DNA from 3 places in the Cupriavidus sp. SS-3 genome. Region 2 is predicted to be linked to each of the others. Evidence: predicted binding sites of a transcription regulator. Region 2 holds the regulator's gene; each other region holds the start of a gene.

Region 1 (10,101 bases), on a different contig from region 2:
CGGCCTGATGCCGGCCGTGGCCCCGATCGACATCCAGCTGCAGGACACCTACTTCATCGTCGCGCACTTCCACTATGTGCTGGTGGCCGGCTCGCTGTTCGCGCTGTTCGCGGGCTTCTACTACTGGGGTCCGAAGTGGAGCGGGTTCATGTACAACGAGGCTCGCGGCCAGATCCACTTCTGGGGTTCGCTGATCTTCTTCAACGTGACCTTCTTCCCGATGCACTTCCTGGGCCTGGCCGGCATGCCGCGCCGCTATGCCGACTACCCGACCCAGTTCGCCGACTTCAACGCGATCGCGTCGATCGGTGCGCTCGGCTTCGGCCTGATGCAGGTGTATTTCTTCTTCTTCGTGGTGCTGCCGTCGTACCGCGGCGGCCAGCAGGCCTCGGACAAGCCCTGGGATGGCGCCGAGGGCCTGGAGTGGACCGTGCCGTCGCCGGCGCCGTTCCACACCTTTGAAGTTCCCCCGCAGGTCCGCTAAGGCGGTACCCGCGTAACCAGGCCGCGGAGGGGCGACAGCGTTCGTCCCTCCGCGCCGGCAGGTATCAAGACCGTTATGCAGTCTCCAGACAAAAGCCCGTCACGCCCGGACCACAAGGCCGCCAACCGGCGCCTTGGCCTGATCCTGTTGTCGATCGTGGTGGTTTTCTTTCTGGGGTTCTTCGCCAAGATGAAATTCCTTGGCTGAGGCGGCAGGGTAGCGAGATGAGCATCGAGCAGCAGTCGCGAAGGGAAGCGGACAAGGAAGCGGACAAGCGGTTCAACCGCGGCATGATGCTGCGGCTGGTCGTGATCGTTGCCGTGATGTTCGGCTTTGGCTACGCGCTGGTGCCGCTGTACAAGAAGATCTGTGAAATCACCGGCCTCAACGTGATCACCACGCGCGAACTGCATGGCACGGTGAAAAACACGCAGATCGACAAGAGCCGCACCATCACGGTGGAGTTCGACTCCAACGCGCGCGGGCCCTTCGCCTTCCGGCCGGTGAAGAACAGCATGGAAGTGCATCCCGGCGAGATGGCGACGATCGTCTACGAGGTGGCCAACGGGCAGCCGCGCGAGATCTCGGCGCAGGCCATCCCGAGCTACGCGCCCAAGCAGGCGACCCAGTATTTCATGAAGCTGGAGTGCTTCTGCTTCAAGCAGCAGACGCTCAAGGCGAACGAGGCGCGCGAGATGCCGGTGGTGTTCGTGATCGATCCCGCGCTGCCCAAGGATGTGAAGAGCATTACGCTGTCGTACACCTTCTTCGAGGTGGGCGCGCCGGTGGCGCAGGCGCCCGAAGGCCAGCTGGCGCCGCAGCCCGCACCGGCCGGCAAGGGCATCTGAAGCGAGCGGCCGGGGCCGGTCAAGCGGAGGACGGGCGATGGATGAGATGAAGGACGCGGTCAAGCGCAAGCTGTCGTTTGCGCAGACCATGCGCGCGGTGCTGTGGTCGTTCATCGGCTTGCGCAAGGGCGCGGAGCACGAACGCGACATGGCCCGGCTGAACCCGGTGCATGTGGTGATCGCCGGGCTGATCGCGGCGGCGGTGTTCATCGCGGTCCTGGTCGTGATCGTGCGCATGGTGGTCAGCCAGGCGGCGGCGTAGCAGGGCAGGAAGGGTAGACAACAAAAGCAGTCGCAGAACAAAGCAACCGCGGCGGCGGGGCCAACCAGAGGAGGCGGTTGGCCTGCAGTGCCAAGGCGGGGACAACGAATACTGAATCAAAGACTCTGAGCTGGAGATAAAAGAATGAGTGCGAATCGCGCAAACGCTCCGTACTACTTCGTACCGGGCCCGTCGCGCCACCCCATCACCGCAAGCTTCGGCCTGCTGATGACGGGCGCCGGCGCCGCCGGTTGGGTAAACGGGCAGCCCTGGGCGCCGTACCTGTGCGGCTTCGGCCTGCTGTGGTTCCTGTTCGTGCTCAAGAGCTGGTTTGGCGACGCCATCAGCGAGTCCGAAGGCGGCATGTACGGCAAGAACATCGACCTGTCGTTCCGCTGGTCGATGGGCTGGTTCATCTTCTCCGAGGTGATGTTCTTCGCCGCGTTCTTCGGCGCGCTGTTCTATGCCCGCGCCATCGCCATGCCGTGGCTCGGCGACCTGAACAACAAGATCCTGTGGCCCGACTTTGCCGCGGTATGGCCCAACACCGGCCCGGCCGGCGTGGTGGAAAACTTCCAGACCATGGGCCCGTGGCCGATTCCGACCATCAACACCGCGCTGCTGCTGATGTCGGGCGTGACGCTGACGTGGGCGCACCACGCGCTGCTGGCCGGCAAGCGCAGCCAGCTGATCCAGGGCCTGTCGCTGACCATCCTGCTGGGCGCGATCTTCATGGGCTTCCAGGTGTACGAGTACATGCACGCCTACTCGGACCTGAACCTGAAGCTGAGCTCGGGCATCTACGGCTCGACCTTCTTCCTGCTGACTGGCTTCCACGGTTTCCATGTGACCATGGGCGCGATCATGCTGGCGGTGGTGCTGATCCGCGTGCTGAAGGGCCACTTCACCCCCGAGCACCACTTCGCCTTCGAAGGCGCGGCCTGGTACTGGCACTTCGTTGACGTGGTGTGGCTGTTCCTCTACATCGTGGTGTACTGGCTGTAAATCCGGCTGCCGTACCGGCCGGCGGGCCCCGGGACTGACCGGGACCGCCGGCGCCAACGCAAAAGAGAAACGCCGCAGGGGCCTGGCCAGCCTGCGGCGTTTGTCTTTTGCGGGCTGCGGTCGGAGCCGGCGCGGCGCGCCCGTTCAAGGCGCCATGCGGATGCCAGTGCTGTGGATCCAGCCCATCCAGCTCGAGAACAGGATGAACAGGAACAGCGCCACCGAGAAGCCCACGCGCAGCATCAGCGAGCGCATCATGTTGGGCGTCTTGCCGCGGTCGCGCATCATGAAGAACAGGGCCGAGGCCAGGCTGGCGATGATCAGGATGAAGGCGATGATGATGACAAAGCGCATGGCGGGGCGGATTGGGGGCAGGCGCGGCGCGACGTGCGGCGCACAGGGCCATTATCGCACCGGCACCCGCTGCGCAGTGCCGCCGCGGCGATGAGCTGGCGCCGCTTCGCCAGCCCCTTGCCGCTGGCCGCCGCAATGGTCGTGATCGCGGTGACCTGCGCGCTGGGCCACTGGCAGCTCGATCGCGCGCATGAGAAGGAAGCTCGCGCCGCGCGGCTGCAGGCGCTCGGCGCGCAGCCGCCCGTCATGCTCGGCACGGCGCCGCTGTCACAAGTTGTGACCGATCGCGTGGTGCGCGTGACCGGTCGCTTCGACGCATCGCGCACCGTATTGCTGGATAATCGCCCCCACGGCACCGGCGGCCGCAGCGGCGACAGCCGCGCCGGCTTCCTGGTGGTGACGCCGCTGGTGATCGGCGCGGCGCCCGATGAGGCCGGCGCTCAACGCGCGGTGCTGGTGCTGCGCGGCTGGCTGCCGCGCGATGCACAGGACCGCACCCGGATCGCGCCGTTCCCGACGCCCGAGGGCGAGGTGACCATCACCGGCACGGCACTGGCCGGTGTGCCGCGGGTCTATAGCCTGGGCCAGGAGGCGGCCGGCAGCCGGATCCGCCAGAACCTCGAGATCGCGCCGTATGCCGCCGAAACCGGGCTGGCCCTGCACCCGCTGGTGATCGAGCAGCGCAGCGATAGCGGCGACGGCCTGGCGCGCGACTGGCTGCCAGCCGACGTCGGCGCCGAGCGCCACTATGGCTATGCCTTCCAGTGGTTCGGGCTGGCCGCGCTGACGGTGGTGCTGGTGGTTGTGCTGGGCTGGCGCCGCGCACGGCGGCTGGCCGCACCCTGATCGAATGAATTGACCGCCCTTGCGCCGCGTACCGGTGCATGGGCTTGCCGAACAAAGGACAGACGTACTCCATGGCACAGCAAGACTCCGCTCCGGCCGCCGCGGCTTCGCCGCGCGACCCCCGCATCGACGCGCGCACGCGCCGTGGCCGCCTGCAGATGCTGATGCTGCTGCTGGTATGCGCGTCGCCGGTGATTGCCTCGTACTTTACCTACTACGTGATCAAGCCGCGCGGCGGCGCCACCAACTACGGCGCGCTGGTCGACCCGCAGCGGCCGATGCCGCCGGTGCGCGTCACCGACGAGCAGGGCCAGGCCGTGCCGCTGGAGCAGTTCCGCGGCAAGTGGCTGCTGGTCAGCGCCGATCCGTCGGCCTGCGACGAGGCCTGCGCGAAGAAGCTGTTCACCATCCGCCAGATCCGCGCCGGGCAGGGGCAGGACCGCCTGCGCATCGTGCCGGTGTGGCTGGTGACCGACGACGGCAAGATCGACGAACGCCTGGTCTCTGCCTACAACGAGCCCTACGCGGGCGTGCGCTTCCTGCGTATCGACCGCCAGGCCGCGCAGCAGTGGTTGCCGGCCGAGCCGGGCAAGCGCGCCGAGGACACGCTGTTCCTGGTCGACCCGCTGGGCAACCTGATGATGCGCTTCCCGCAGGACCCGGATCCCAAGAAAATGAGCGGCGACCTGAAGAAGCTGCTCAAGGTCTCGCGCATCGGCTGAGGGGACGGCATGCTGCTGCAACTGGCCATTATCGGCGTCCTGATCGCGCTGTTTCCGCTGTCCTACGTGATGGTGAAGGGTGACCGCAACAAGTACCGCAAGCTTGCCTGGATCACGGCGTTCCTGACGCTGGACCTGATCATGTTCGGCAGCTTCACGCGGCTGACCGACTCCGGGCTGGGTTGCCCGGACTGGCCGGGCTGCTACGGGCATTCCAACCCGCATGCCGCCATGGAGCCGATCCGCGCGGCCGAGACCGCCATGCCCAGCGGACCGGTGACGCTGGCCAAGGCATGGATCGAGATGATCCACCGCTACTTCGCCATGGCCGTCGGCGTGCTGATCATCACGCTGATGGTGCTGGCGTGGGTCAAGCGGCGCGAACTGAAGCAGTCGCCGTGGTTCGCCACCGGGGTGCTGCTGCTGGTGTGCGTGCAGGGCGCCTTCGGCGCCTTCACCGTGACCCTGAAGCTGCAGCCCATCATCGTCGTCACGCACCTGATGCTCGGCATGGCGCTGCTGGCGGTGCTGATCCAGCTGGGCTCGCGCAACGACCCGCCGCACCCGGTCGCGCCGCAGGCGGCGCGTCTGCGCTGGCCGGTGCGCATCGGCCTGCTGCTGCTGGTGATCCAGATCTTCCTGGGCGGCTGGGTCAGCACCAATTACGCGGTGCTGGCCTGCACCGACTTCCCGCTGTGCAATGGCCAGCTGGTGCCGGAGATGGACTTCCGCCATGGCTTTACGCTGTGGCGCCAGCTGGGCATGACCGCGGACGGCGACTACATCCCGCACGCGGCGCTGGTGGCGATCCACTGGGTGCATCGCGGCTTTGCCGTGATCGTGCTGGGCTACCTGGCATGGTTCGCCCTGCGTGCGCGCCGGCTCGAAGGGCTCAGCCGCGCCGCCGGCTGGCTGCTGGCGACGCTGGTGCTGCAACTGGCCACCGGGATGTCGAATATCGTGTTCGACTGGCCGCTGGTGGCGGCGGTCGCGCATAACGGCGGCGCCGCGGTGCTGCTGCTGCTGCTGGTCCGTCTCCACTACAATATCGGGCTGACGACCCGGGCCGCCGGCGCCCCCGCTGCCGTGCCGACTGCCGCCCGCGCCACATGAAAGACAAGACCCCTTCCGTGGTTACCGCTACCCATCCCCATTCCCTGGGCAGGTTGAGCCGCATACGGCACCTGGCCCGGCAATATGCCGCCCTGACCAAGCCGCGCGTGACGCAGCTGGCCGTGTTCTGCGCCATCATCGGCATGTTCCTCGCCACGCCCGGCATGGTGCCTTGGTCGGTGCTGATCGGCGGCGCCGCCGGCATCTGGCTGCTGGCCGGCGCGGCCTTCGCCATCAATTGCCTGGTCGAGCAGAAGATCGATGCACTGATGCGCCGCACCGCCTGGCGCCCGTCCGCCACCGGCGAGATCACCACGCGGCAGACGCTGGTGTTCTCCGCCATCCTGGGCGGCGCGGGCATGTGGCTGCTGCACGTCTACGCCAACGACCTGACCATGTGGCTGACCTTTGCCACCTTCCTGGGTTATGCGGTGGTCTACACCATCCTGCTCAAGCCGGCCACGCCGCAGAACATCGTCATCGGCGGCCTGTCCGGGGCGATGCCGCCGGCGCTGGGCTGGGCCGCGGTGGCGGGCGAGGTGCCGGCCGAGGCCTGGTTCCTGGTGCTGATCATCTTCACCTGGACCCCGCCGCACTTCTGGGCGCTGGCGCTGTACCGCCGCGCCGACTACGCCAAGTCCGGGCTGCCGATGCTGCCGGTGACGCACGGCGAGCGCTACACGCTGCTGCATATCCTGCTGTACACGCTGATCATGATCGCGGCGACGCTGCTGCCCTTTGTCTACGGCATGAGCGGCTACATCTACCTGGCGGCCGCGCTGGCGCTTGGGGCGGGCTTCCTCGCCTATGCCTGGAAGCTGTACCGGAACTATTCGGACGAACTGGCGCAGCGCACCTTCCGCTTCTCGATCCTGTACCTGTCGCTGCTGTTCGCGGCGCTGCTGGTCGACCACTACTTCAAGTTCGTGCCGCAGGTCTGACCTGCTCTTTTCGCGTGTCCCGGCTGCGGCATCTTGCCGCGCCGGCGCGAGCGCGGCAGCATGATCGGCGATACTGCATGCTGTCTCCTTCTCATTCCTGACCGGTCCCCCGCATGCCACGCCTCAGCCCCGTTTCCGGCCTGTTCGCCGCCTTCCGCCGCTTTTCCCTGCTGGCCGCGCTGGCCCTGGCCGTAGCCGCCTGCGGACAGCAGAAGGCCTCGTTTCGCAATGTCGATATCACCGGCGCCGCAGACTTCGGCAAGGACTTTTCGCTGACCGACCATACCGGCAAGGTGCGCACCCTGGCGGACTACAAGGGCAAGGCCGTGGTGATGTTCTTCGGCTACACCCACTGCCCGGATGTCTGCCCCACCACCATGGCCGAACTGAAGGCGGTGATGGAGCAGCTGGGGCCGGACGCGGACCGCGTGCAGGTGCTGTTCGTCACGGTGGATCCGGAGCGCGATACGCAGGCGCTGCTGGCGCAGTACGTGCCCGCCTTCGATCCCCGCTTCGTCGGGCTGCGCCCGGCCGACGAGGCCGCGCTGCAGAAGCTGGCCAAGGACTTCAAGGTGTTCTATGCCAAGGTGCCGGGCAGTTCACCCAACAACTACACCGTGGATCACTCGGCCGGCAGCTATGTGTTCGACCCGCAGGGCAAGCTGCGGCTGTTCATCCGCCATGGCCAGGGTCCGGAGCCCATCGCGCACGACCTGAAGCAGCTGATGTCCTGACGCAAGCGGGGCGCACGGGTGCGGCATAACGTCGCACCAACGCTTCGCGGGCAACAAAAAAGGCCGGTCCAGGGACCGGCCTTTTGCATGGTTGCGGCTGGGGATCAGGCGAATGCCTGCAGCGCGCCCTTCATCTTCTTCATCGCCGCCGCCTCGATCTGGCGGATGCGCTCGGCCGATACGCCGAACTCGTCGGCCAGCTCATGCAGCGTGGCGCCGCCGGAGCCGTCGTCCTCGACGTTGAGCCAGCGCGCCTCGATGATGCGGCGGCTACGCTCGTCGAGCTTGCCCAGCGCTTCTTCGAGCCCCTCGACCTGCATGCGGTCGTGGCGCTTGGCTTCCATCACGCGCGTCGGCTCATTGTGATTGTCAGCCAGGTAGGCGATGGGGGCGAATTCCTCTTCGCCGTCGTCGACCTGGCCTTCAAGCGCCAGATCGCCGCCCGACAGGCGGGTTTCCATCTCCATCACTTCTTCGGGCTTGACGTTCAGCTCGCGCGCCACGGCCTCGACCTGTTCCGGCGTGAAGGTGTGCCCGCCCTGCTTGTGGCTGCGCAGGTTGAAGAACAGCTTGCGCTGGGCCTTGGTGGTGGCCACCTTGACCATGCGCCAGTTCTTCAGCACGTATTCATGGATTTCGGCCTTGATCCAGTGCATCGCGTACGACACCAGGCGCACACCCTGGTCCGGATCGAAACGCTTCACCGCCTTCATCAGGCCGATATTGCCTTCCTGGATCAGGTCGGCATGGGGCAGGCCGTAACCGAGGTACTGGCGGGCGATCGACACCACCAGCCGCAGGTGCGACATCACCAGGCGGCGGGCCGCATCGACGGAATCGTGGTCGCGCAGCTCGCGCGCCAGGCGTTGCTCTTCCTCCGCGGTCAGCAGCGGAATGCGGTGGACAGCCTGGATGTAGCTGTCGAGGTTGCCCACGGTCGCCGGAAAGGTCAGCGCAAAGCTGCCCGTGTTCCGGGGCACCGTCGGCAGACGGTTGTTCGTCAGGGTTTGGTCGGCAGACAAGACTGCGTTCACTCAATGGCTCCTTTCGCGTCCGGCGGTTTGGTTGCCGGTGCGCCGCGGCCCCTTGGGGGAATCGGCGGCACTGCAACGCATCTTAGCACTCTGGCCGGGTGAGTGCTAATTGGAGTGCCGGTGGCTCCGATAGTTCCCAAGTATCGATCTGTCTGTTCGGATAGTCAGGTGGATCGAAATGAGACGGCAACGATACCGCTGCCGCCGCGCACTGGTAGTTAGAGCCCGGGGTGGCAACGGGGTTCTGCCGGCCGTCGCAATGCTCTGTTCCACCAGCGACTACACTCGACCGGCGGGCAGCGCACTGGCATGCTTGCGAGCCTCTCTTATCGGATCGGAGGAGTTATGTCTGTTATCGAACACTTGCTCAAGCCGCATGTGCGCGACCTGGGCGATTTCACCGTGCGCCGGCTGCTGCCCGCCGCGGCAACCCAGACCGTCGGGCCGTTTATCTTCTTCGACCATATGGGACCGGTGCAGCTGCCACCGGGCCAGGGCGCCGATGTGCGTCCGCATCCCCATATCGGCCTGGCCACGGTCACCTACCTGTTCGAGGGCGAGATCATCCATCGCGACAGCCTTGGCAGCGACCAGGCGATCCGCCCTGGCGACGTCAACTGGATGACCGCCGGCCACGGCATCGTGCATTCGGAGCGATCGCCCGAGCACGTGCGGCCAGAGGGCGCACGCCTGCACGGCATCCAGACCTGGGTGGCGCTGCCGCGGCAGCACGAGGGCGCCGAACCGTCGTTTTTCCACCATCCCGCCGCGACGCTGCCGCGCATCGAGCGGCCCGGCCTGCGCATGGTGGTGATTGCCGGCGATGCGTTCGGCCAGACCTCGCCGGTCCAGGTCTTCAGCCGCACGCTGTACGTGGCAATCGAGCTGGACGCGGGCGCCAGCGTGGAGATTCCCGCCGACCACGCCGAGCGCGGCATCTATCCGGTCGACGGCGCGGTCGCGCTCGACGGCGAGCCGCTGCCGGCCGAGCACATGGTGGTGCTCACGCCGGGCCAGCCGGCCACGCTGACGGCCACGGCGCCGTCGCGCGTGATGCTGCTCGGCGGGGACCCGACCGACGGGCACCGCTTTATCTACTGGAACTTCGTTGCCAGCAGCAAGGTGGCGATCGAGGCCGCGGCCCAGCGCTGGGAGGACGACCAGTTCCCGCGCGTGCCCGGCGAGACCGAGCGCATTCCGCTGCCCCCGCGCAAGCCCTGACGGTGGTGCCGGGGCTGGCTCAGACCGGACTGGCCCAGGTCACGCGGGTGCCCTGGCGCAGGCATTCGCGGATAGCCTCGATCTGGATGGTTATCGGCGCCGGCACCGGCACCGCGCCGTCCAGCACGCGCCGGATCCAGGCCACGGTCAGGCCGGCATCGCTGCCCGGCGGAAGCTCCGGCACATCGCCGATCGAGCCGCCGGCCTGGCCCACCAGTGTGTGCTGGTGGCCTTCATGCAGCCAGTCGATGCGGCCGGTGCGCCGGGCATCGGCCACCACCTCGCCCTCGGTGCCGCGCGCCAGCAGCACGTTGGCGGGTTCGTGGGAGAAGTAGTCGGTCAGCGTCTCGCGGTATTCAGGGTGCGTGTAGCTGTACAGCCGCAGGCCTTCGGCGGGCGAGTGCTCGCCCACCGGCTGCAGCATCTTGGCCACCGTATGCGACGAATTGCGCAGGCCGATCACGGTGCGCCGCTCCAGCAGCCGCGACAGCCCGGGCGACAGCACATCCACCGGCAGCACCGCCAGCGGGCCATTGC
Region 2 (10,101 bases):
CCGCGCCGGCGCGCAGCACGCCGACAGCGCCGTAGACCAGCGCCGCCGCGGTGCAGATCACGGTAGTGGTGGCGATCGGGTTGACGCCGGCGGTCAGGCGCGCGCCGACGATGATGTAGACGGAGTAGATCACCGCCGCCGCCAGCCCCAGCGCGATTCCGAGCGGCGAGCCCGCGCCGCCGCCGACGGTCAGCCCGGCGCCCACCGAGCACAGCACCAGCGCCACCACCGCGGCGGTGGTCAGCCGCTCCTTCAGGAAGATGGCCGCGAGGATGGTCACGAACAGCGGATACAGGTACAGCAGCAGCGCCACCAGGCTGGCCTGCGCATGGTTGAGCGCGCTGAAGAAGCAGAACGACTGGCCGACATAGCCGATGCCCCCCATCGCCGCCAGCGCCAGCACGCGCCGCCACGGCGGCAGCGCGATGCCGCACGTGCGCATCACCCACGCCAGCGCCGCCGCGGCCAGCAGGAAGCGCACCAGCAGCAGGCCGTACACGTCCGCGCCCGCGGCGTAGGCAAAGCGCGCGAAGATGGCCATGGCGCCGAAGGCGCTGGCCGAGACCGCGATCAGCAGCACGCCGGCCAGCTTGTCGCGGGCAGCGGTCGGGGCGGTGGGGGCGGAAGCGCTCATCGGGCAGGCAGGAAGTCGGCGATCCCGCATTCTACTTGGGACCATCGCCGCCATTTCGACCACCGTCGGGCCGCCGGCAAGGGTCGCCCCCGTCGTCTACAATGGCGCCACCATGTTCAATCCCTCACGAGAAGAAGTCCGCCGGTTCTTCTGCGATGCCTGGCAGAAGCAGATCGCAGGCGGCGTGCTGACCCCGCTGGAAGCCATTGCCGTCGACTGGATCGGCGAGCACCCGGAATACCAGGACCTGCTGCGCGACACCGAAGGCGCGCTGGCGCAGGACTACACCCCCGAGCAAGGCCAGACCAATCCCTTCCTGCACCTGGCGATGCACCTGTCGATTTCGGAGCAGGTCTCGGTCGACCAGCCGCGCGGCATCCGCCAGGCCTACGAGGCGCTCGCGCGCCGGCTCGATTCCCCGCACCAAGCCCAGCACCAGGTGATGGAATGCCTGGGCGAGATGCTGTGGCAGGCCCAGCGCACCGGCCAGCCGCCGGACGGCGACCACTACGTCGACTGCGTCAGGCGCCGCGCCAACCGCTGACAGCGCGCGCCGGTACGCGCAAAAAGTGCAGCGTACAATTCCTCACAAGCCGTTGCGGGCGGGCGTGGTAGGCTTTGGGCTCCGTATTTCCCCTAGTTACGTTGCCATCACCCGGCAACGTCGCGCATCTTCATGCCCCCTACTGCCCTTTTCTCGCGGCAGCGTCTGGCGCCAGCCAGCCGTGCCGTCGCCCCCCTCTGCCTGTCGCTGATGCTGGCCTGGCCGTTGGCCGGCCATGCCGGCGTGGCGCTGCTGCAGCCGCCGCGCGTGATCGACGGCAACCAGCCGCTGACGCTGACCCTGGTGGTGTCGGCCGACAACACCACGCGCCGCTACCGTATTCCCGACACACTCGAAGTGACCGCCTCCGGCGAGATGCAGGCGCCGGTGCGGCTGGTGCTGTGGCGCGAAGTCTCCGGCCCCGCCGTGGTCAACCTGCGCCGTGGCGAGCATCGCGCCATCCACTACACGGTGGCGCTGCCGCCGGTGCTGCGCGGCCAGGTGCGGCTGGATGCCACCGGCATCGACGCCGCGCCGGTGCTGGTCACGCTGAACCGGCTGCCGCAGCCGGGCGAGGCGGCCACGTCGACGCCGCCGGTGGCCAGCCAGGCGCCGGCCGCGGTTGCCGACAGCCCCGACTCCGCGGACGGCGCGCCCGTGCCGGTGACCGGAGTCACCACGGCCCAGGCCGCGGCCCCCGCCCCGGCCGACCTGCGCGACAGCGCCCGGCTGTCGTTTCACGACCCGATGTACTTCATGGTCGGGGCGAACGATGGCGCCAACGCCAAGTTCCAGTTCAGCTTCAAGTACCGCATTTTCGAGGGCGAGGATCCGGCCTCGAAGCGCCTGTTCGACAACCTCTACTTCAGCTACACCCAGTTCTCGCTGTGGGACCTGAGCGAAGATTCGGCGCCGTTCCGCGACACCAACTACCGGCCCAGCCTGTTCTACTACCTGTCGGATACCGGCGTGCGCAACAACGTGATCAGCCGGCTGTCGCTGGCCGCCGGCCTGGAGCATGAATCCAACGGCCGCAACGGCGCGGACTCGCGCAGCATCAACACGGTGTTCGTCAAGCCCACCTTCTATTTCGGCGACCAGAACGACTGGCACTGGCGCGTGGCGCCCAAGCTCTACGCTTATGTGGAAAAGGCCGACAACCCGGACATCGCCCACTACCGCGGCTACATGGACCTCGGCATCGCCTACGGGCGGCCGGACTCATGGGAGTTCTCGGCGACGCTGCGCAAGGGCACGCGCAAGTGGTACGGCAGCGTCGACGCGCAGCTGACCTACCCGATGGCGCGGCTGATCCCCGGCACGGCCGGCTACCTGATGGCGGGATATTTCGTCGGCTATGGCGAGAGCCTGCTGGACTACAACCACAAGCTGCCGTGGCAGTTCCGCATCGGCTATGCGCTGACGCGCTGAAGCCGGGACCGTCGCTAGCCCGCCAGCGGCTTGCCGCTGGCCTTCAGGCGCGCATTGGCCACGGCCGCGGCAAACTGCCCGTGGCCGTGCCAGCCGGTGGCCCGGCCCAGCTTCTTGCCGTTCTGGAAGAACATGAACACCGGGATGCCGTGCAGGCCGAAGCGCCGCCCCAGTTCCGGGTGCGCATAGACGTTGGCGTGCAGCCAGTGCAGTTCCAGCGCGCGCACCGGCCCGGGATTGGCCAGCATCGCCTTCTTGGCCATTTCGCAGTTGAAGCAGTCCACGCCCCAGAAGAACACGCACACCAGCGCGTCGCCGGCCGCGGCGATGGCGCCGTCGATGGTGGCATCGTCGACCTCGCGCATGGCAAAGGCGTCAAAGGCGCGGTGGTCCAGATGCGGGGCCGCGGACGGATCCGGCGCGCCGGCTTGCGGTTCGGTGCTCATGGTTCGCTCCTGATGCGGCTTCTGCCAATGACGAACGCCCGGGCCGGGTGGCACCGGGCGTCGGGCCGTGACAGGACGGCAGGGGCGGCGGCTTACTTCGGCGCCGCCACCGTGACCAGCGCCGGGCGCAGCACGCGGTCGGCAATGGTGTAGCCGCGCTGGAGCACGGTCACCACGGTATTGGGCTCCTGCTCCGCCGGCACCATCGAGATAGCCTGGTGGCGGTGCGGGTCGAACTTCTCGCCCACCGGGTTGAGCTCGACGATCTTGCCGCGCTCGAAGGCGGCGGCCAGCTGGCGCGCGGTCAGTTCCACGCCTTCGCGCAGCTTGGCGATGTCGCCGGAGCCGTCGGCCAGCGCGGCCTGCAGGCTGTCCATGACCGGCAGCAGGTTGTCGGCAAAGTTCTCGATGGCGAACTTGTGCGCCTTGGCGACATCTTCCTGGGCCCGGCGGCGGATGTTCTCGCCTTCGGCCACGGCGCGCATGTACAGGTCGTAATTCTCGCTGGCCTTGGCTTCCAGGGCGGCCAGCTGGGCCGCCACGTCGTCCGCGGCGGCAGCCGCAGTGTCGGGCGCGCCGGTCTCCGGGCTGGCGGTGGCGGTGCTGGCCGCCTCTTCGCCCGCAGGCGTCGCAGTCTGGTTGGATGGCGTCTGCTTCTGGTCTTCCATGTCGATCCGTATCAATGCAGTGTCGCGGCCCGCCGTGGGGCTGGCCGCGGGTGGTAAATCGGCGTGTGTCCGATGCAGGTGGTGGCAGCTCGCCGCATTTCAAGAGTGGCGCCGACGCGACGCCGAAACACACGGTTACAAAGCCCGGCCCGTTGCAATCGACGCCTTATTGCTTTGCGCCAATGCCCTCACTAAGATTCCTAGTAAGAAAAATGACAAAAATGTCGAGGGCCCAGGAGATGGTTCATTTTTGTGCCGCTTCCGAAAGGTTGGCCATGCATAAGCTCCCAGTCGTGACGGTGTGCCTCGTGGCCGCACTGGCGGTCATGACCGCCTTTATCTGCCTGTCCGGCGCCTTTACTCCGCGCGATACGGAGTATGGCAGCGGCAAGGCGGTGTTCAAGCACTACATCGTTCCCTTCGTCAGCCAGGAAGTCGCGCAGGAATAACCCGCCCCACCTGGCGATCCATCGCGCGGCGGCACCGGCAACGGTGCCGCCGCGCTGCCATCTCAGCCGTTGAAGTCGTCGATGCGGCGGCGGTCGCGCTTGGTCGGGCGCCCCTGGATCTGCGCGGACGGTTCGGGCTGCAGGCGCCGGCGCTCGGCGTCGGCGGCCCGGCGCGACTGGCTCTCGGCACTTTCCTGGTACAGCGTCTGCGCCACCGGCGCCGGCCCGCGCGCCGCGGCGATGCCCTTCACTTCGAGCTCCCAGCGCTGCTGGTGTGCCTCCAGCGCAACCTTGTCGCCGGGCTTGACCTCGCGTGAGTTCTTGCACAGCTGGCCGTTGACCGTCACCTTGCCGCGCTCCACCGCTTCTGCCGCGAGCGAGCGGGTCTTGAAGAAACGCGCGCACCACAGCCATTTGTCGATGCGCTGGCGCGCATCCGCCTCGAAATCTACGTTCATGCCGCCGCTCCCCGCGCCTGCGCACGCGTGCGCCGCGCCTCCACTTCATGCGCATGCGGCGTGGCCAGCGGCCAGCCCTGCAGGTGCTGCAGCGCGATCTCCGCCATCGCCGCGACCCACGGCGCGGCATCGTTCATGCATGGAATGAAATGGAAGTCCTTGCCGCCCGCGACCTTGAACTCAGTCTGGCCTTCCATGGCGATTTCTTCCAGCGTTTCGATGCAGTCCGCCGGAAAGCCCGGGCAGAACACGTCGACGCGCCCGGCGCCGACCTTGCCCAGCTCCGCCAGCGTCGGCGCCGTATAGGGCTGCAGCCACTCGGCCTTGCCGAAGCGCGACTGGAACGTCACCTGGTACTGCCCCGCTTGCAGGCCCAGCGCCTCGCCCAGCAGGCGGCCGGTCTTCAGGCACTCGCAGTGGTACGGATCGCCCAGTTCCAGCGTGCGCCGCGGCACGCCGTGGAACGACAGGATCAGCTTGTCGCCCTGGCCGAAATCCGGCATGCCGTGCCGGCTCCAGTAGGCGGCGACCTGCTGCTGCAGCGCGGAGATATACGCGGGATGGTCATGGAAATGCTTGATCAGCCGCAGTTCCGGCTGGTTGCGCCACTGGCCCAGCACCCGGAACACCTCGTCGAAGGCGGTGGCCGTAGTGGTGCCCGAGTACTGCGGATACATCGGCAGCACCAGCACCTGCTCGCAGCCCTGGCGGCGCAGCGCTTCCATCACCGAGGCGATCGACGGGTTGCCGTAGCGCATCGCGCACGCCACCGTCACGTCGTGGCCGTTCTGGTGCAGCAGCCGCTGCAGCGCGTGCGCCTGGCGCTCGCTGTAGACCAGCAGCGGCGAGCCCGTCATATGGGCCTCGCGCAGCCAGATCGATTCGTACTTGAGCGCCGACGCGCGCGAGCGCAGCGGCAGGATCACGCCGTACAGCAGCGGCAGCCAGGCCGCGCGCGGGATCTCGACCACGCGCGGATCGGACAGGAATTGCTTCAGGTAGCGCCCCACCGCCTTGGGCGTGGGGGCATCGGGGGTGCCGAGGTTGACCAGCAGGATCGCCGTGCGCGGCGCCTGGCCGTGCTGGTAGGCCGGTTCGGGAGAAAACGTCATGTCGCTTGCGGGTTGGCGCGATGCCGGGATGGGGCGGGGGCGGCGCACCGGCGCCGGGCCCGCGCGGCGGGAATGGGAGAGCCGCGGGTCAGACCGGAACGCCGGACCACTAGTTCTGGCTCAGCGCGCTCGACAGCAACCGCGCGGTAATGTCGACGATCGGGATCACGCGCTCGTAAGCCATGCGCGTGGGGCCAATCACCCCCAAGGTGCCGACGATCTGCCCGTCGACCTCGTACGGCGCGGTGATGACCGCCATGTCTTCGATCGGCACCAGTTGGCTTTCGCCGCCGATGAAGATCTGCACGCCCTGCGCATGGCTGGACACGTCCAGCAGCTGCAGCAGGCTGGTCTTGTGCTCGAACACGTCGAACAGGCGCCGCAGCTTGTCCATGCTCGAGGCCAGGTCGTCGACTTCGAGCAGCTTGCGCTCGCCGCTGATATAGACGTGGTCGTCGTCCTCGTCCTCGGCGGCGCTGCCGGCCTCGACCGCGGCCTGCATCAGCTGCGACATGTCGCGGCGCAGGTCCTGCAGCTCGAGCCGCAGGTGGCTGCGCACGGTGTCGAAGCTCATGCCGGCATAGTGCGAGTTGAAGAAATTGGCCGCCTCGATCAATTGCGCCGGCGTGTAGGGGAGTTCGGTCTGGATGATGCGGTTCTGCACGTCGCCCTCGGGGCTGACGATGATCAGCAGGATGCGCTTGTCCGACAGCCGCATGAACTCGATCTGCCGGAACGCCTGCGCGCGGCGCGGCGTCATCACCACGCCGGCAAAGTGCGACAGGTTGGACAGCGTGCGCGCCGCCGCCGTGATCATGCGCTGCGGCCCCAGTTGCTGGCCGCCCAGCTGGTCCTGGATCTGCCCGGTCAGCTCGGCCAGGTCCGCGTTGCGCTCGAGCGGCTTGGCGGTCAGCATCGAATCGACGAACAGCCGGTAGCCGCGCGGCGTCGGGATGCGGCCGGCCGAGGTGTGCGGGCTGGCGATAAAACCCATTTCCTCGAGATCGGACATCACATTGCGTATCGTCGCCGGCGACAGGTCCAGCCCCGAGTACTTGGACAGGGTGCGGGAACCGACCGGCTGGCCTTCGGCAATGTAGCGCTCGATCAGGGTCTTGAGCAGCGTTTTGGAACGTTCATCCATGATGCCCCGATTTTACGCAAGTTTTGGACCTTCTGGCGGACCGGCCCGATGTGCCGCGGGATGGGCCGCCAGCGCCTGCTGACAACCGTCACGGCGGTATGGTCTAATCCCGGCATGTCCGCCCCACCCAAAGCCAGCGCCGTGCGCACTCCATTCAAGACCGTCGCCCTGGTGGGCAGGTACTCCACCGCCGGCATCGAAGGGCCGCTGGAAGAGATCGCCTCCTATATCCTGCGCAACGGCCAGGATGTGGTGTTCGAGCGCGAGACCGCGCTGGCCACCGGGCTGACCGCCTACCCCGCCCTGTCCGCCGAAGAGATCGGCACGCAGGCCGACGTCGCCGTGGTGCTGGGTGGCGACGGCACGCTGCTGGGCATTGCGCGCCAGCTTGCCGGCTATGACGTGCCCCTGATCGGCGTGAACCACGGGCGGCTCGGCTTCATGACCGATATTGCGCTGGAAGACGCGCACACCGTGCTGCCCGACATGCTCGACGGCCGCTACGAGTCCGAGACCCGGCTTCTGCTGGCCTCGCGCGTGGTGCGCGACGACATGGACATCTTCTCGGCGCTGGCGCTGAACGATGTGGTGGTGAACCGCTCCGGCATCTCCGGCATGGTCGAGCTGGCGGTTTCGGTCGACGGCCACTTCATGTACAACCAGCGTTCCGACGGCCTGATCGTGTCGACCGCCACCGGCTCCACCGCCTACGCGCTGTCGGCCGGCGGCCCGATCCTGCATCCCACGCTGTCGGGCGTGGTGCTGGTACCGATCGCCCCGCACGCGCTGTCGAACCGGCCGATCGTGTTGCCGCACGACGCCGAGGTCACGATCGAGGTGGCGAGCGCGCGCGACGCCAGCGTCAACTTCGACATGCAGTCGCTGACCTCGCTGCTGCCGGGCGACCGCATCGTGGTGCGGCGCTCGCAGAAGACCATCAACCTGCTGCACCCGGTGGGCTACAACTACTACGCCACACTGCGCAAGAAGCTGCACTGGCACGAATACCCGTCCGAAGACAACCGCCTCTGAGCGCCATCCAGCCGCCCCTCAGCCCGAGCCCGACCCGTCATCGGACCGACCACCCTTCCCCGCCACGATGCTGCGCAGCCTGTCCATCCGTGATTTCGTCATCGTCGACACCCTCGACCTGGACTTCGCCTCCGGCTTTACCGTGTTCACCGGCGAGACCGGCGCCGGCAAGTCGATCCTGATCGATGCCCTGGCGCTGGTGCTGGGCGAGCGCGCCGATGCCGGCGTGGTGCGCGAAGGCGCGCCGCGCGCCAGCGTCAGCGCCACCTTCTCGACCCATCCCGCGCTCGATGCGTGGCTGGCCGAGCGCGAGCTCAACAGCGAAGAAGACGGCGGCGTGCCGACCGTGCTGCTGCGCCGCACCGTCGATGCCGGCGGCCGCAGCAAGGCCTTTATCAACGGCGCCGCCGCGACCCTGGCACAGCTGCGCGAAGTGGGCGACCAGCTGGTCGACATCCATGGCCAGCACGCGCATCAGCAACTGCTGCGCCCGGATGCGCAGCGGCTGCTGTTCGACGCCCACGCCGGCCTGACGCAGCAGGCCGCCGCGGTGGCCGAGGCCTGGCGCGCCTGGCGTGCCTGCGTGCGCCAGCGCGAAGCGGTCGAGCACCAGTCGCGCGAGATGCAGCTCGAGCGCGAACGGCTCGAATGGCAGGTGGGGGAACTGGACAAGCTCAACCCGCAGCCGGGCGAATGGGACGAGATCCAGTCGGAGTACAACCGGCTCTCGCACGCCGCCGGCCTGATCGACGGCAGCCGCGCCGCGCTCGACGCACTGTCCGAGGCCGACGGCTCGGTGCTGTCGGCGCTCAACGGCATCGTGCACCGGCTGCAGCAGCTGGCCGATGTCGACGCCGCGCTGCGCGACGTGCTGGCCGCGCTGGAGCCGGCGCAGCTGCAGGCCGAGGAAGCCGCGCATTCGCTGACGCGCTATGTCGACCGGCTCGAGCTCGATCCCGAGCGGCTGCAGGCGGTGGAAGAGCGCATGCAGGCGCTGCACGCCACCGCGCGCAAGTACCGCCTGCCGCCCGAGCAGCTCGCCGATGAACTGGTCGCGCGCCGCCAGCAGCTCGACGACCTGCAGGCCGCGCAGGACCTGAACAAGGTGATGGCGCGCGAGGCCGCGGCCAAGGCCGCCTACCTGACGCTGGCGCAGCATCTCAGCCATGCCCGCAAGCAAGCCGCGCAGGCGCTGTCCGGCGCGGTCACCGACGCCATGCAGGGCCTGTCGATGGCCGGCGGCAGCTTTGTCGCGGCGCTCAATGCGCTTGACGAAGGCCAGAGCTACGGCCTGGAGCAGGTCGAGTTCCTGGTGGCCGGCCACGCCGGCGTCAGCGCGCGCCCGCTCGCCCGGGTCGCCTCAGGCGGCGAACTCGCGCGCATCAGCCTGGCGATCTCGGTGATCACCAGCGAAGCCTCGCCCACGCCCACGCTGATCTTTGACGAGGTCGACACCGGCATCGGCGGCGCGGTCGCCGAGGTGGTCGGCCGGCGCCTGCAGGAACTCGGCCGCGCGCGCCAGGTGCTGTGCGTGACCCACCTGCCGCAAGTGGCGGCGCAGGCCGGCACCCATCTGCTGGTCAGCAAGGAAACCACGGCCGAAGCCGACGCGTCGGTGACGCGCTCGCGCATCCGCGTGCTCGACCCGGCCGGACGCGTGGTCGAGACCGCGCGCATGCTGGGCGGCGCCACCGTCACCGCCACGACGCTGCAACATGCCGAGGAGATGCTGGCGCAGGGCATGACCGACAGCGGCGCCGGCCAGCCCGCGCGCGCGGGCAAGGACGGCAAGCGCGGCCGCCGCGCCGCCGCCGGCTAAGGTTCGCGCCACATTGAGCGGCCTTGCGTGGCACCGCGCCAATTTATTTATCGACAGGAGCTTTCCCCATGACCCGCCCAGCGCCGCCCACCGACCACCGCCCGCGCGCCTCGCGGCGCGCGGTGCTGGCCCTTGCCACCGCCGCGTCGGCCGCACTGCTGGCACTGTCCGCCTGCCAGGCCCAGCACAAGGCTTCGGCGCCGCCGCCGGGCAGCATCAGCGACGACCGTGCGCTTGGCGACATCATGGTCCGCTTCAAGCCGCCCGCGGTGGACCTGTCCGAAGACGCCGGCAAGCTGCTGGCCGAGATCAAGGGCCCGATCCGCTACGTGGTCAAGCGGCCGATGTCCGGCGGAGTGTGGCT
Region 3 (10,101 bases), on a different contig from region 2:
TGCCGTCCGCGAGGGATGTGGTAGCGCAATCCGATGTGGTGTTCTCTACCATCTTCGATGACAGCAGCTTGCGCGCGCTGTTCCTGTCCGACGGCGGCATTGCCGCTGCGGCGGCCACGGGCCAGGTCTTTGTCGACATGAGCACGGTATCGCCAGAAGCCTCGGCTGAGGTGGCCGAGGCACTGGCGCGGCGCGGCGCCAGCTGGCTGCGCGCGCCGGTGTCCGGCACGGTGTCGCTGGCCGCGAGCGCGCAGCTGAGCTGCTTTGTGTCCGGGCCACGCGAGGCGTTCGCTGCGGTGCAGCCGCTGCTGGCCTGCCTGACCGCGCGCCAGTCTTATGTCGGCGGCGGCGACGAGGCGCGCGTGATCAAGCTGATGATCAACATGATGGTGTTCATGAGCACCGCGGTGATCGGCGAAGGGCTGGCCTTCGGCGAGCGCGCCGGGCTGGACCGCGCGCTGATGGTCGATGCGATCAATGACAGCATCGTCGGCAGCGCGCACTACCGCACCAAGGCCGACAAGCTCAAGCAGCGCGAATACGGCGCGGCGGGGCCGATCTCGCTGGTGGCAAAGGACCTGGACCTGGCCCTTGCCGTGGCGCGCGACAACGCCGTGGCCCTGCCGATCTCGTCGCTGGTGCGGCAGTACCTGGCGATGATGCAGCAGCGCGACCTGGGCCATCTCGACATTGCCGCGCTGGCCGATGTGCCGGCGTGGAGCAGTGCGCCGGGCGGGGTGGCGCGCTAGCCGCCTTCAACTGAGGCGCGCCGCGAGAGCGCGCCCAAGACCCATGAATCATGACAAAAAGGATGGAGACATGAACCTCAAGCAAATCATCCGGACGCCGCAGGGCGTCCTGTGCGCCGCGGTGGCCGGAGTGATGTTCGGACTGGCGCAACAGCCGGCGCTGGCCCAGGCCAGGACCGGCGCGGAGCCGGTGCGCATCGGCGGCCTGTTTTCAACGACCGGCGGCCTCGCCGCCGTGGGGCTGGCCGAGCGCGAAGGCGCGCTGCTGGCGCAAAAAGTCATCAATGCCGGCGGCGGCATCGGCGGGCGGCCGCTGGAGCTGGTGGTCGAGGACGACGGCTCCAGCCCGGATAGCGCCGTGGCCAAGGCCAACGCGCTGCTGCACACGCACAAGGTGCGCGCCATCGTCGGCCCGTCCGGCATCGCGCAGACCGTGGCCATCGGCGGCATCACGCAGGCGCAGAAGGTGCCGCTGTTTGCGTTCTCCGGACTCGGGCCGGCGGTGGAACGCGAGCGTACCTGCGTCTTCCACCTGACGCCCTCGCAGGAACTGAATGCGCGCGCGGTGCTGTCCTATGCGCGCGACAACGGCCTCAAGCGCATCGGCGTGCTGCACGATTCGGGCTACGGCCAGGTGGTGTGGAGCAGCATGAAGACGCTGGATCGGCAATACGGCGTCGCCTTCGTGCAGGTCGAGAAATTCGAGATCGCCGCCACCGACGTCACCACGCAGGCTGCCAAGCTCAAGGCCGCCACGCCGGACGCGATCGTCGTCATCTCGACCTCGCCCGCGCCGTTCCGCAATGTGCGCCAGCTGAAGGTCGGCGCGCCGATCATCTCCGTGCACGGCACCGCTACCTACGAGACCGTCAAGGGCATGGGCGAGGCCGCCGACAACATCATCCATCCCGAGTTCATCGTTTCCGAAGATCCGCTGCCGGCGCAGAAGGAGTTTGTCGAGGCTTACCGCAAGGAGTACGGCAAGCTGCCCAAGCATTTCGCCGCGGTGGGCTGGGATGCGGTGATGGCGCTGGCCAGCGGCCTGAAGGCGGCGGGCGCCGATGTGGCCGGCGACAAGCTCTGCAGCGCGCTGCGCCGGCCTTACCAGGGCGTCACGATGGGCTATGACTTTTCTGCGCCCGATATGGGCGGCATGACGCTGGCCGGCTTTACCTACTCGAAGCTGCAGAAGGGCCAGTTCGTGCGGCTGGACTACAAGGCCCGGCCCTAGCCGGTGTAGCGGCAAAACGCATCGGCAAAAGGATCGGCAATGTCTGACACCCTAGTTATCCAGGCGGTCCTGTCCGGGATCACCAACGGTTTCGTCTACGCGCTGATCGGCGTGGGCATATCGATCATCTTCAAGGGCACGCGCATCGTCAATGCGATGCAGGGAGAGTTTGCGGTGATTGGCGCGCTGGTTGCGGTATTCGCGCTCAAGACGCTGGGCTTGCCTTATCCGGTGGCGATTGCCGGCGGCATTGCCGCCGGCGCTGCCAGCGGCCTGGCCATCGACACGTTGTTCGTGCGCCCGATGATGCGGCGCGGCGCCGGCGAGGAGAGCTTCCTGCTGCTGACCATCGGCCTGGCGTTCGCGCTGTCGGCCGCGGCGCTGTATTTCGGCGGGCGCGATTCGCACCTGCTGCCGGCCATCGGCGGCGAAGGCGTGGTGGAGCTGCTGGGAGCGACTGCGCCCATGCATGCCCTGGCGCTGGTGGGCATTGCGGTGCTGCTGGTGGCGGCGTTGCGGCTGTTCTACACCAAGACGCTGGTGGGCCTGGCCATGACGGCGGCGTCGCTGGACCCCGACGGTGCCACCACCACCGGCATCAACGTCCGCCGCATGCGCACGCTGACCTTCCTGCTCGGCGGCGGCTTCGGCGCGGTCGCAGGTGTGCTGGTGACGCCGCTGCTGTCGATGAACTACCAGATGGGTATCGGCCTGACGCTGAAGGGCTTTGCCGCGGCCATCCTCGGCGGGCTGGGCAATCCGCTGGGCGCGGTGGTGGGCGGGTTGCTGCTGGGTCTGACCGAATCGCTGGCGGTGGTGGGCTTTCCGTCGGGCTATCGCGACGTGGTCGCGCTGTCGATCCTGGTCGTCATCATGATTCTGCTCCCCAACGGCGTGCTGGGCCGCGCGGGGCGCAAGGGAGGATAAGCATGAATGCATCATCCAACGCCACGCGCTGGCTGGTGGTGGCCGCGGTGGTAGTGTGGGCGCTGGCCGGGCAACTGCTGTCGCGCCACCACATCGACCTGCTCAACTTCGCCGCCATCCTGGCCGTGGGCGGCCTGGGCGTCGGCCTGCTGCTGGGGCAGTGCGGCATCGTCAACCTCGCGCAGGCCTCGTTCTACGGCATCGGCGCCTATGCCTCGGCCTACTGCACCACGGTGCTGGGATGGCCGGCCCTGGCCGGTGCCGCGGCAGGCCTGCTGGCCAGCGCGGCGCTGGCGGCGGCGATCGGCCTGCCGGTGCTGCGCCTGGGCGGCTTCTTCCTGGCACTGGCGACGCTGGCCGTCGGCAGCATCGCCAGTGTGCTGTTCTTCGAATGGGACTGGCTGACCGGCGGCACGCTGGGCATCGGTGGCATCCCCAAGCTGTCGCTGTTCGGCTTCCTGCTGGATACGCCGGAGCGCTACCACTACTTTGCCTGGCCGCTGGTGGCGCTGCTGCTCTGGCTGGTGGACAACCTCGTCAAGGGCCGCCCCGGCCTGGCCATGCGGGCCATGCGCGACGCGGCGCCGGCCGCACAGGTGCTCGGCATCGACATGCACCGGCTGAAGACCGCGATGTTCGTGCTGTCGGCCATGCTCGGCTCGCTGGCGGGAACCCTGTTTGCGCACTACGTGTCGTTCGTCAGCGTGCAGAGCTTTACGGTGGAGCGCTCGATCGTGTTCCTGCTGGTACCGGTGGTGGCAGGGGCGCGCTCCACCTACGGCGTGGTGATTGGCGCATTGTTTGTGTCGCTGGTACCGGAGCTGCTTAGCGGACTGGGAGACTTCCACCAGGTGCTGTTTGGCGCGGCGCTGGTGCTGGTGGTCACGTTGATGCCCGGCGGGATCATGGGTGGGCTCGCGGGCGTGATTAGCCGCATGCATCGCCGCACCGTCGGCCGCACGCAGAACCCCGCATTGAAGGAGGTCCGATGAAATCCGCCATCGCTGAATTCGGCGCCAGTGCAGCGGGCGCGGCACAAGCGCAAGCCCTGCTGCGGGTCGAAGCGGTCGCGCACAGCTTTGGCGGCCTTGACGTGCTGCGCAATGTTGCGTTCGATGTGCCGGCCGGCAGCATCGTCGGCCTGATCGGCCCCAACGGCAGTGGCAAGACCACCTGCTTCAACATCATCTCCGGCTTTCTGCGCCCCAAGGGCGGCAAGGTGCTGCTGGCAGGGCGCGACATCACCGCCGACAGCGTGCAGCAGCGCAGCCGCGCCGGACTGGTGCGCACATTCCAGACGCCGCAGGTGTTCGAGCACATGACGGTGCTGGAAAACCTGATGGCCGGCTGCCACAAGGCCACGCGCTCGGGCGTGGTGCATGCGATGCTGCGCTCGCCGCTGTCGCGCCGCGAGCTGCAGTCGATGCACGAGGCCGCGCTGGCATGCGCACGGAAGTTCGGTCTGGAAGGCCTGCTGCAGCACCGCGCCGGCACGCTGCCTGCGGGCCAGCGGCGCATCGTGGAACTGGCGCGCGCCTGCATCGGCGAACCCAGCCTGCTGTTGCTGGATGAACCGTCCTCGGGGCTGAACAGCGAGGAAATCGAATTGCTGCGCGCGTGGATCCTGCGCCTGAACGGCGAAGGCATGACCATCCTGCTGGTGTCGCACGACATGGGGCTGATGACGATCTGCGGCAGCGCCCACGTGCTGTATTACGGGGAAATCATCGCCAGCGGCACGCTGCAAGCCGTGCAGGCCGACCCGCGCGTGCGCGAAGCCTATATGGGAGTCTGACCATGCTGAAAGTGAAAGGCCTGCACGCCGGCTACAGCCCGGTGCCAGCGCTGCATGACATCAACATCGAGGTCGGGCCGGGCGAGGCGGTGGCCGTGGTAGGTGCCAATGGCGCGGGCAAGACGGCGCTGGTGCGCACGCTGTCCGGGCTGGTGCGGCCGATGGCGGGCAGCATCGTCAAGGATGGGGTGGAAATCGGCCACGTGCCGGGGCATCGCCGCTTCGAGCATGGCATTGCCGTGGTGCTGGAGAACCGCAACCTGTTCGGCGAGCTGTCGGTGCGCGACAACCTGCGCCTTGCCGAGCAAGCCGGCAGGCGCGCGCGTGGCGGCGCGATGCGCTTCACGCACGACGAAGTCTGCGAACTGTTCCCGCTGCTGCGCGAGCGCGGCAGCGGCCAGGTTGGCCTGCTCTCGGGCGGGCAGCAGCAGATGGTGGCGATCGCCCGCGCGCTGCTGCTGCAGCCCGACCTGCTGATCATGGACGAGCTGACCACGGGCCTGGCGCCGCGCATTGTCAAGGAAATCCTGGCCGTGCTCAACCGGCTGCGCGAGCGCGGGCTGAGCATCGTGCTGGTGGAACAGAGCGTGGCGATTGCCGCGGAGATGACCGACCGCGCCTACGTGCTTTCGGTGGGACGGGTGATCCACGAAGTGCGGCGCGGAGAGTGGCAGGCGCTGCTGAACGACAAGACGCTGGTGAAGGCGTATCTGCATGGCTGAGGGCACCGACATGGGCAAGACGGACACGAAGACCGGAGGGTATATGGAAGATCTCGCTGCGCTCAGGCAGGCGGATGCCGCGCGATACCGCGCAATGCTCGCCGGCGATATCGCGGGGCTGGAAGACCTGCTTGCGGATGAACTCAGCTATACCCACTCCTCGGCGTTGCGCGAGGACAAGCAGGCATACCTGGCATCGCTGCGCAGCGGGCGGGTGCGCTACCTGCGGGCCTCGGTACAGGAGGTGGGGCAGGAAATCTACAACGACATCGCGGTGATGCAGGGCAAGGCCCTGCTGGTTGCCGTGGTCGACGGCGTGGAACGCACGCTGGACAACCGCTTCCTCAGCGTGTGGAAGCGGCGGGAGGGCGCGTGGCAGATGCTGGCGTGGGCCTCGACGCCGATCCCCGCGCCGGCTGCTGCGGCCCCAGGCCAGGCATTTCAATAGGTATATGGGATATGGACTTCATCATTCATTGCCTTGACCACGCCGATGCCTTGCAGCGCCGGCTCGACAGCTACGACGCACATCGCGCCTACCTGGCAACCGCAGAGGTCCGGTGCGTAATGTGCGGGCCGTTGATGTCCGACGACGGCGCGCGCATGATCGGCAGCTTGTTCCTTGTGCGTGCGCAGGACAAACAGCAGGTCATCGACTTCAACCGGGCCGATCCCTTCCAGCAGGCGGGCGTGTGGAAAGAGATCCATATCCATCCGTTCCTGCTGCGGGTGGACAACCATCCAGGCGCACAGCGCCCGCTTTAGTTCACCGGTAGTGAGCAGGCAGCCGTGCATGGATTGCAGCGCCATGCAGAAGATTTCACCACGCGTGTCCAACCGAACCGGACGCGCATTCACAGGAGCGGAAGATGAGCAAGACCTACAAGCGTTTGGACAAGAGCCAGGCTGCGGTGCTGATGGTGGATCATCAGGCCGGCCTGCTGTCGCTGGTGCGCGACATCGAGCCGGACAAGTTCAAGAACAACGTTCTCGCCATGGCGGATCTGGCCAGGTATTTCAAGCTGCCGACGATCCTGACCACCAGCTTCGAGGACGGCCCCAACGGGCCGTTGGTGCCGGAGCTCAAGGCCATGTTCCCCGATGCGCCGTTTATTCCGCGCCCCGGGCAGATCAATGCGTGGGACAACGAGGACTTCGTCAAGGCGGTCAAGGAAACCGGCAAGAAGCAACTGCTGATCGCCGGGGTGGTGACTGAAGTCTGCGTGGCGTTTCCGGCATTGTCGGCGATCGAAGAGGGCTACGATGTGTTCGTGGTGACCGATGCATCCGGTACCTTCAATGAGGTGACGCGGGAATCCGCGTGGCACCGCATGGCCGAGGCCGGCGCCCAGCTGATGACGTGGTTCGGCGTTGCCTGCGAGCTTCATCGCGACTGGCGCAACGACATCGAGGGGCTGGGGACCTTGTTCTCCAACCATATTCCCGACTACCGGAACCTGATTACGGCGTACACCACCGTGAAGGGCGGCAAATAAACATCGCGTCAGCGCGGGGCCACCTGGCACCGCGCTGGCCGTCGGCCTGGCAACCAGGAATATTCTGCAGGCGATGCGGGGCGAGTCCCGATTCGTGCCGCATCGTCGACGTTATCGCGATGATCCAAAGCATCGCTTCCGGCGCAATCCTTAGCCCCGGCTCTCCATGTGCGCTGCGCCCGTCCTCCGGGAAAACCCGCATCCAGCGCCTGTCTTGAAATGCCCCTACCCCGTCCCTATAATTAGCACTCGTCAGGGGTGAGTGCTAACAGCCCTCTGCGACACCTGAACATTTCTGACGGCCGTCGCCTCGGTAGCCGGCCGATTTGTGATCAAAAACTCACTTTGTATCTAGGAGTCCGTATGAATCTGCGTCCTCTGCACGACCGCGTGATCGTGAAGCGTCTGGACAACGAAACCAAGACCGCGTCCGGTATCGTGATTCCCGACAACGCTGCCGAGAAGCCCGATCAAGGCGAAGTGCTGGCAATCGGTCCCGGCAAGAAGGATGACAAGGGCAACAACATCGCCCTGGACGTCAAGGTCGGCGATCGCGTGCTGTTCGGCAAGTATGCCGGCCAGGGCGTGAAGGTGGATGGCCAGGAACTGCTGGTCATGCGCGAAGAAGACATCATGGCCGTGGTCAACAAGTAATCCGTTACTTGTAGCCCCACCCGTACAGATTTCAGGAGATTCAGAACATGGCAGCAAAAGACGTAGTGTTTGGCGACGCCGCCCGTGCCAAGATGGTCGAAGGCGTGAACATCCTCGCCAACGCAGTCAAGGTGACCCTGGGCCCGAAGGGCCGCAACGTGGTGCTGGAGCGCAGCTTCGGCGGCCCGACCGTGACCAAGGACGGCGTGTCCGTGGCCAAGGAAATCGAGCTGAAGGACAAGCTGCAGAACATGGGCGCCCAGATGGTCAAGGAAGTGGCTTCCAAGACCAGCGACAACGCCGGTGACGGTACCACCACCGCTACCGTGCTGGCCCAGTCGATCGTGCGCGAAGGCATGAAGTTCGTTGCCGCCGGCATGAACCCGATGGACCTGAAGCGCGGCATCGACAAGGCTGTCGCCGCCGCCGTGGAAGAGCTGAAGAAGGTCAGCAAGCCCACCACCACCAGCAAGGAAATCGCCCAGGTTGGCGCGATCTCGGCCAACAGCGACACCTCCATCGGTGAGCGCATCGCCGAAGCCATGGACAAGGTCGGCAAGGAAGGCGTGATCACCGTCGAAGACGGCAAGTCGCTGGCCGACGAGCTGGAAGTCGTGGAAGGCATGCAGTTCGACCGCGGCTACCTGTCGCCGTACTTCATCAACAACCCGGAAAAGCAGGTTGTCCAGCTGGACAGCCCGTTCGTGCTGCTGTTCGACAAGAAGGTTTCGAACATCCGCGACCTGCTGCCGGTGCTGGAGCAAGTGGCCAAGGCCGGCCGCCCGCTGCTGATCATCGCTGAAGACGTCGAGGGCGAAGCCCTGGCGACCCTGGTGGTCAACAACATCCGTGGCATCCTGAAGACCGCTGCCGTCAAGGCTCCGGGCTTCGGCGACCGCCGCAAGGCCATGCTGGAAGACATCGCCATCCTGACCGGCGGCACCGTGATCGCTGAAGAGATCGGCCTGACGCTGGAAAAGGCGACCCTGAACGACCTGGGCCAGGCCAAGCGCATCGAGATCGGCAAGGAAAACACCATCATCATCGATGGCGCCGGCGACGCCGCTGCGATCGAAGGCCGCGTGAAGCAGATCCGCGCCCAGATCGAAGAAGCGACCTCGGACTACGACCGTGAAAAGCTGCAAGAGCGCGTGGCCAAGCTGGCCGGCGGTGTTGCCGTGATCAAGGTTGGCGCTGCCACCGAAGTCGAAATGAAGGAAAAGAAGGCCCGCGTGGAAGACGCCCTGCACGCCACCCGCGCTGCGGTGGAAGAAGGCATCGTCCCCGGCGGTGGTGTGGCCCTGCTGCGCGCCCGCGCTGCGATCTCGGCACTGACCGGCGAAAACGCCGACCAGAACGCCGGTATCAAGATCGTGCTGCGCGCGATGGAAGAGCCGCTGCGCCAGATCGTGCTGAACGCCGGTGAAGAAGCTTCGGTGGTCGTTGCCAAGGTGATCGAAGGCAAGGGCAACTACGGCTACAACGCCGCCTCGGGCGAGTACGGCGACCTGGTCGAAATGGGCGTGCTGGACCCGACCAAGGTCACCCGCACCGCACTGCAGAACGCCGCTTCGGTGGCTTCGCTGATGCTGACCACCGACTGCGCCGTGGCCGAAACGCCGAAGGAAGAGTCGGCTCCGGCAATGCCGGGCGGCATGGGCGGCATGGGCGGCATGGAAGGCATGATGTAATCCATCCCCGGCCAACTGCCCGTGAGGGCAGGCTGCGATGAAAAACCCCCCGCGGACGCGAGTCCGCGGGGGGTTTTTGTTTGGATGGCCGGCGCGGGAGTGCGCGGGCCGGCTTGCGTCAGACTTCGACCACGCAGCACCAGTCGAAGGACTTGTTCTCCAGCTCGCCGGTACGACGGCTGACATAGCCGCGCGGGTTGCACACCACGCGCGAGTTGTCGACGCAGTAGTCGAAGCTGGTGTGGGTATGGCCGTGGATCCACAGGTCTGCCTGCGCCACCAGGTCAGGCCGGCGTGACAGGAAGCCGCCGGAGACCAGGTCGTGCGAGAAGCGCGGATCCAGGCTGCCGAGGTCCGGGCCGTGGTGCGTGACCACCACCGTCTTGCCGGCGTAGGGCAGCGCCAGCTGCGCCGACAGCCAGTCGGACGCGGCCAGGTGGCGTGCCAGTGCGTCCTGCGGCGTGAACTGGCGCATGTGGCCATCGGCGCCGCGGATCTCGATCAGCCGGTGGTCGTACATCGCTTTCGCGCACGCCTGCATCGCCTCGTCGCGCCGGTCGGTGCCGAACAGCGTGTAGTCCGTCCACCACGTCGTGCCGATGACGCGCACGCCGTCGAATTCCGCGACGTCGCCATTGAGCAGGCGCACCTGCGGATGCGCGGCCGCGGCCTCGGCCATCTGCTGGTCGACGGTGTCGAAATTGCTCTCGTAGTACTCGTGGTTGCCCGGCACATAGACCACCGGCTGGCTGAACGTGCCGATGGCCCAGTCGATGCCGTCGCGGCCGTTGGCGATGTCGCCGGCCAGTATCACGAGGTCGGCGTCGCATGCCGGT

The links. Region 2 encodes HrcA, which represses chaperone genes, less so after heat shock. Its sites were predicted from a motif close to TTAGCACTCNNNNNNNNNGAGTGCTAA; they were not measured.
Region 1: the regulator HrcA is predicted to act here: its motif matches at 8,426-8,452, upstream of rpoH (RNA polymerase sigma factor RpoH).
Region 3: the regulator HrcA is predicted to act here: its motif matches at 7,163-7,189, upstream of groES (co-chaperone GroES).

The regions. Positions count from the first base shown of each region.
Region 1 covers NZ_JAYLVT010000005.1:235,218-245,318, reverse strand. Annotated here, with positions in the region: gene ctaD (cytochrome c oxidase subunit I) at 1-484, shown strand, start outside; gene U9J39_RS10745 (cytochrome oxidase small assembly protein) at 560-691, shown strand; gene U9J39_RS10740 (cytochrome c oxidase assembly protein) at 709-1,332, shown strand; gene U9J39_RS10735 (DUF2970 domain-containing protein) at 1,370-1,594, shown strand; gene U9J39_RS10730 (cytochrome c oxidase subunit 3) at 1,739-2,599, shown strand; gene U9J39_RS10725 (twin transmembrane helix small protein) at 2,744-2,953, opposite strand; gene U9J39_RS10720 (SURF1 family protein) at 3,044-3,799, shown strand; gene U9J39_RS10715 (SCO family protein) at 3,871-4,521, shown strand; gene U9J39_RS10710 (COX15/CtaA family protein) at 4,531-5,634, shown strand; gene cyoE (heme o synthase) at 5,631-6,575, shown strand; gene U9J39_RS10700 (SCO family protein) at 6,689-7,309, shown strand; gene rpoH (RNA polymerase sigma factor RpoH) at 7,414-8,343, opposite strand; gene U9J39_RS10690 (pirin family protein) at 8,689-9,564, shown strand; gene ybiB (DNA-binding protein YbiB) at 9,584-10,101, opposite strand, start outside.
Region 2 covers NZ_JAYLVT010000003.1:172,230-182,330, reverse strand. Annotated here, with positions in the region: gene U9J39_RS06745 (DMT family transporter) at 1-634, opposite strand, end outside; gene U9J39_RS06740 (DUF1841 family protein) at 747-1,178, shown strand; gene U9J39_RS06735 (phospholipase A) at 1,311-2,609, shown strand; gene U9J39_RS06730 (thioredoxin family protein) at 2,624-3,055, opposite strand; gene grpE (nucleotide exchange factor GrpE) at 3,148-3,723, opposite strand; gene U9J39_RS06720 (hypothetical protein) at 3,999-4,172, shown strand; gene U9J39_RS06715 (RNA-binding S4 domain-containing protein) at 4,235-4,630, opposite strand; gene hemH (ferrochelatase) at 4,627-5,742, opposite strand; gene hrcA (heat-inducible transcriptional repressor HrcA) at 5,852-6,886, opposite strand; gene U9J39_RS06700 (NAD kinase) at 7,001-7,918, shown strand; gene recN (DNA repair protein RecN) at 7,986-9,737, shown strand; gene U9J39_RS06690 (hypothetical protein) at 9,806-10,101, shown strand, end outside.
Region 3 covers NZ_JAYLVT010000008.1:36,470-46,570, forward strand. Annotated here, with positions in the region: gene U9J39_RS14060 (NAD(P)-dependent oxidoreductase) at 1-749, shown strand, start outside; gene U9J39_RS14065 (ABC transporter substrate-binding protein) at 820-1,980, shown strand; gene U9J39_RS14070 (branched-chain amino acid ABC transporter permease) at 2,020-2,907, shown strand; gene U9J39_RS14075 (branched-chain amino acid ABC transporter permease) at 2,910-3,899, shown strand; gene U9J39_RS14080 (ABC transporter ATP-binding protein) at 3,896-4,702, shown strand; gene U9J39_RS14085 (ABC transporter ATP-binding protein) at 4,705-5,424, shown strand; gene U9J39_RS14090 (nuclear transport factor 2 family protein) at 5,417-5,872, shown strand; gene U9J39_RS14095 (YciI family protein) at 5,884-6,189, shown strand; gene ycaC (isochorismate family cysteine hydrolase YcaC) at 6,294-6,920, shown strand; gene groES (co-chaperone GroES) at 7,284-7,574, shown strand; gene groL (chaperonin GroEL) at 7,622-9,265, shown strand; gene U9J39_RS14115 (metallophosphoesterase) at 9,384-10,101, opposite strand, start outside.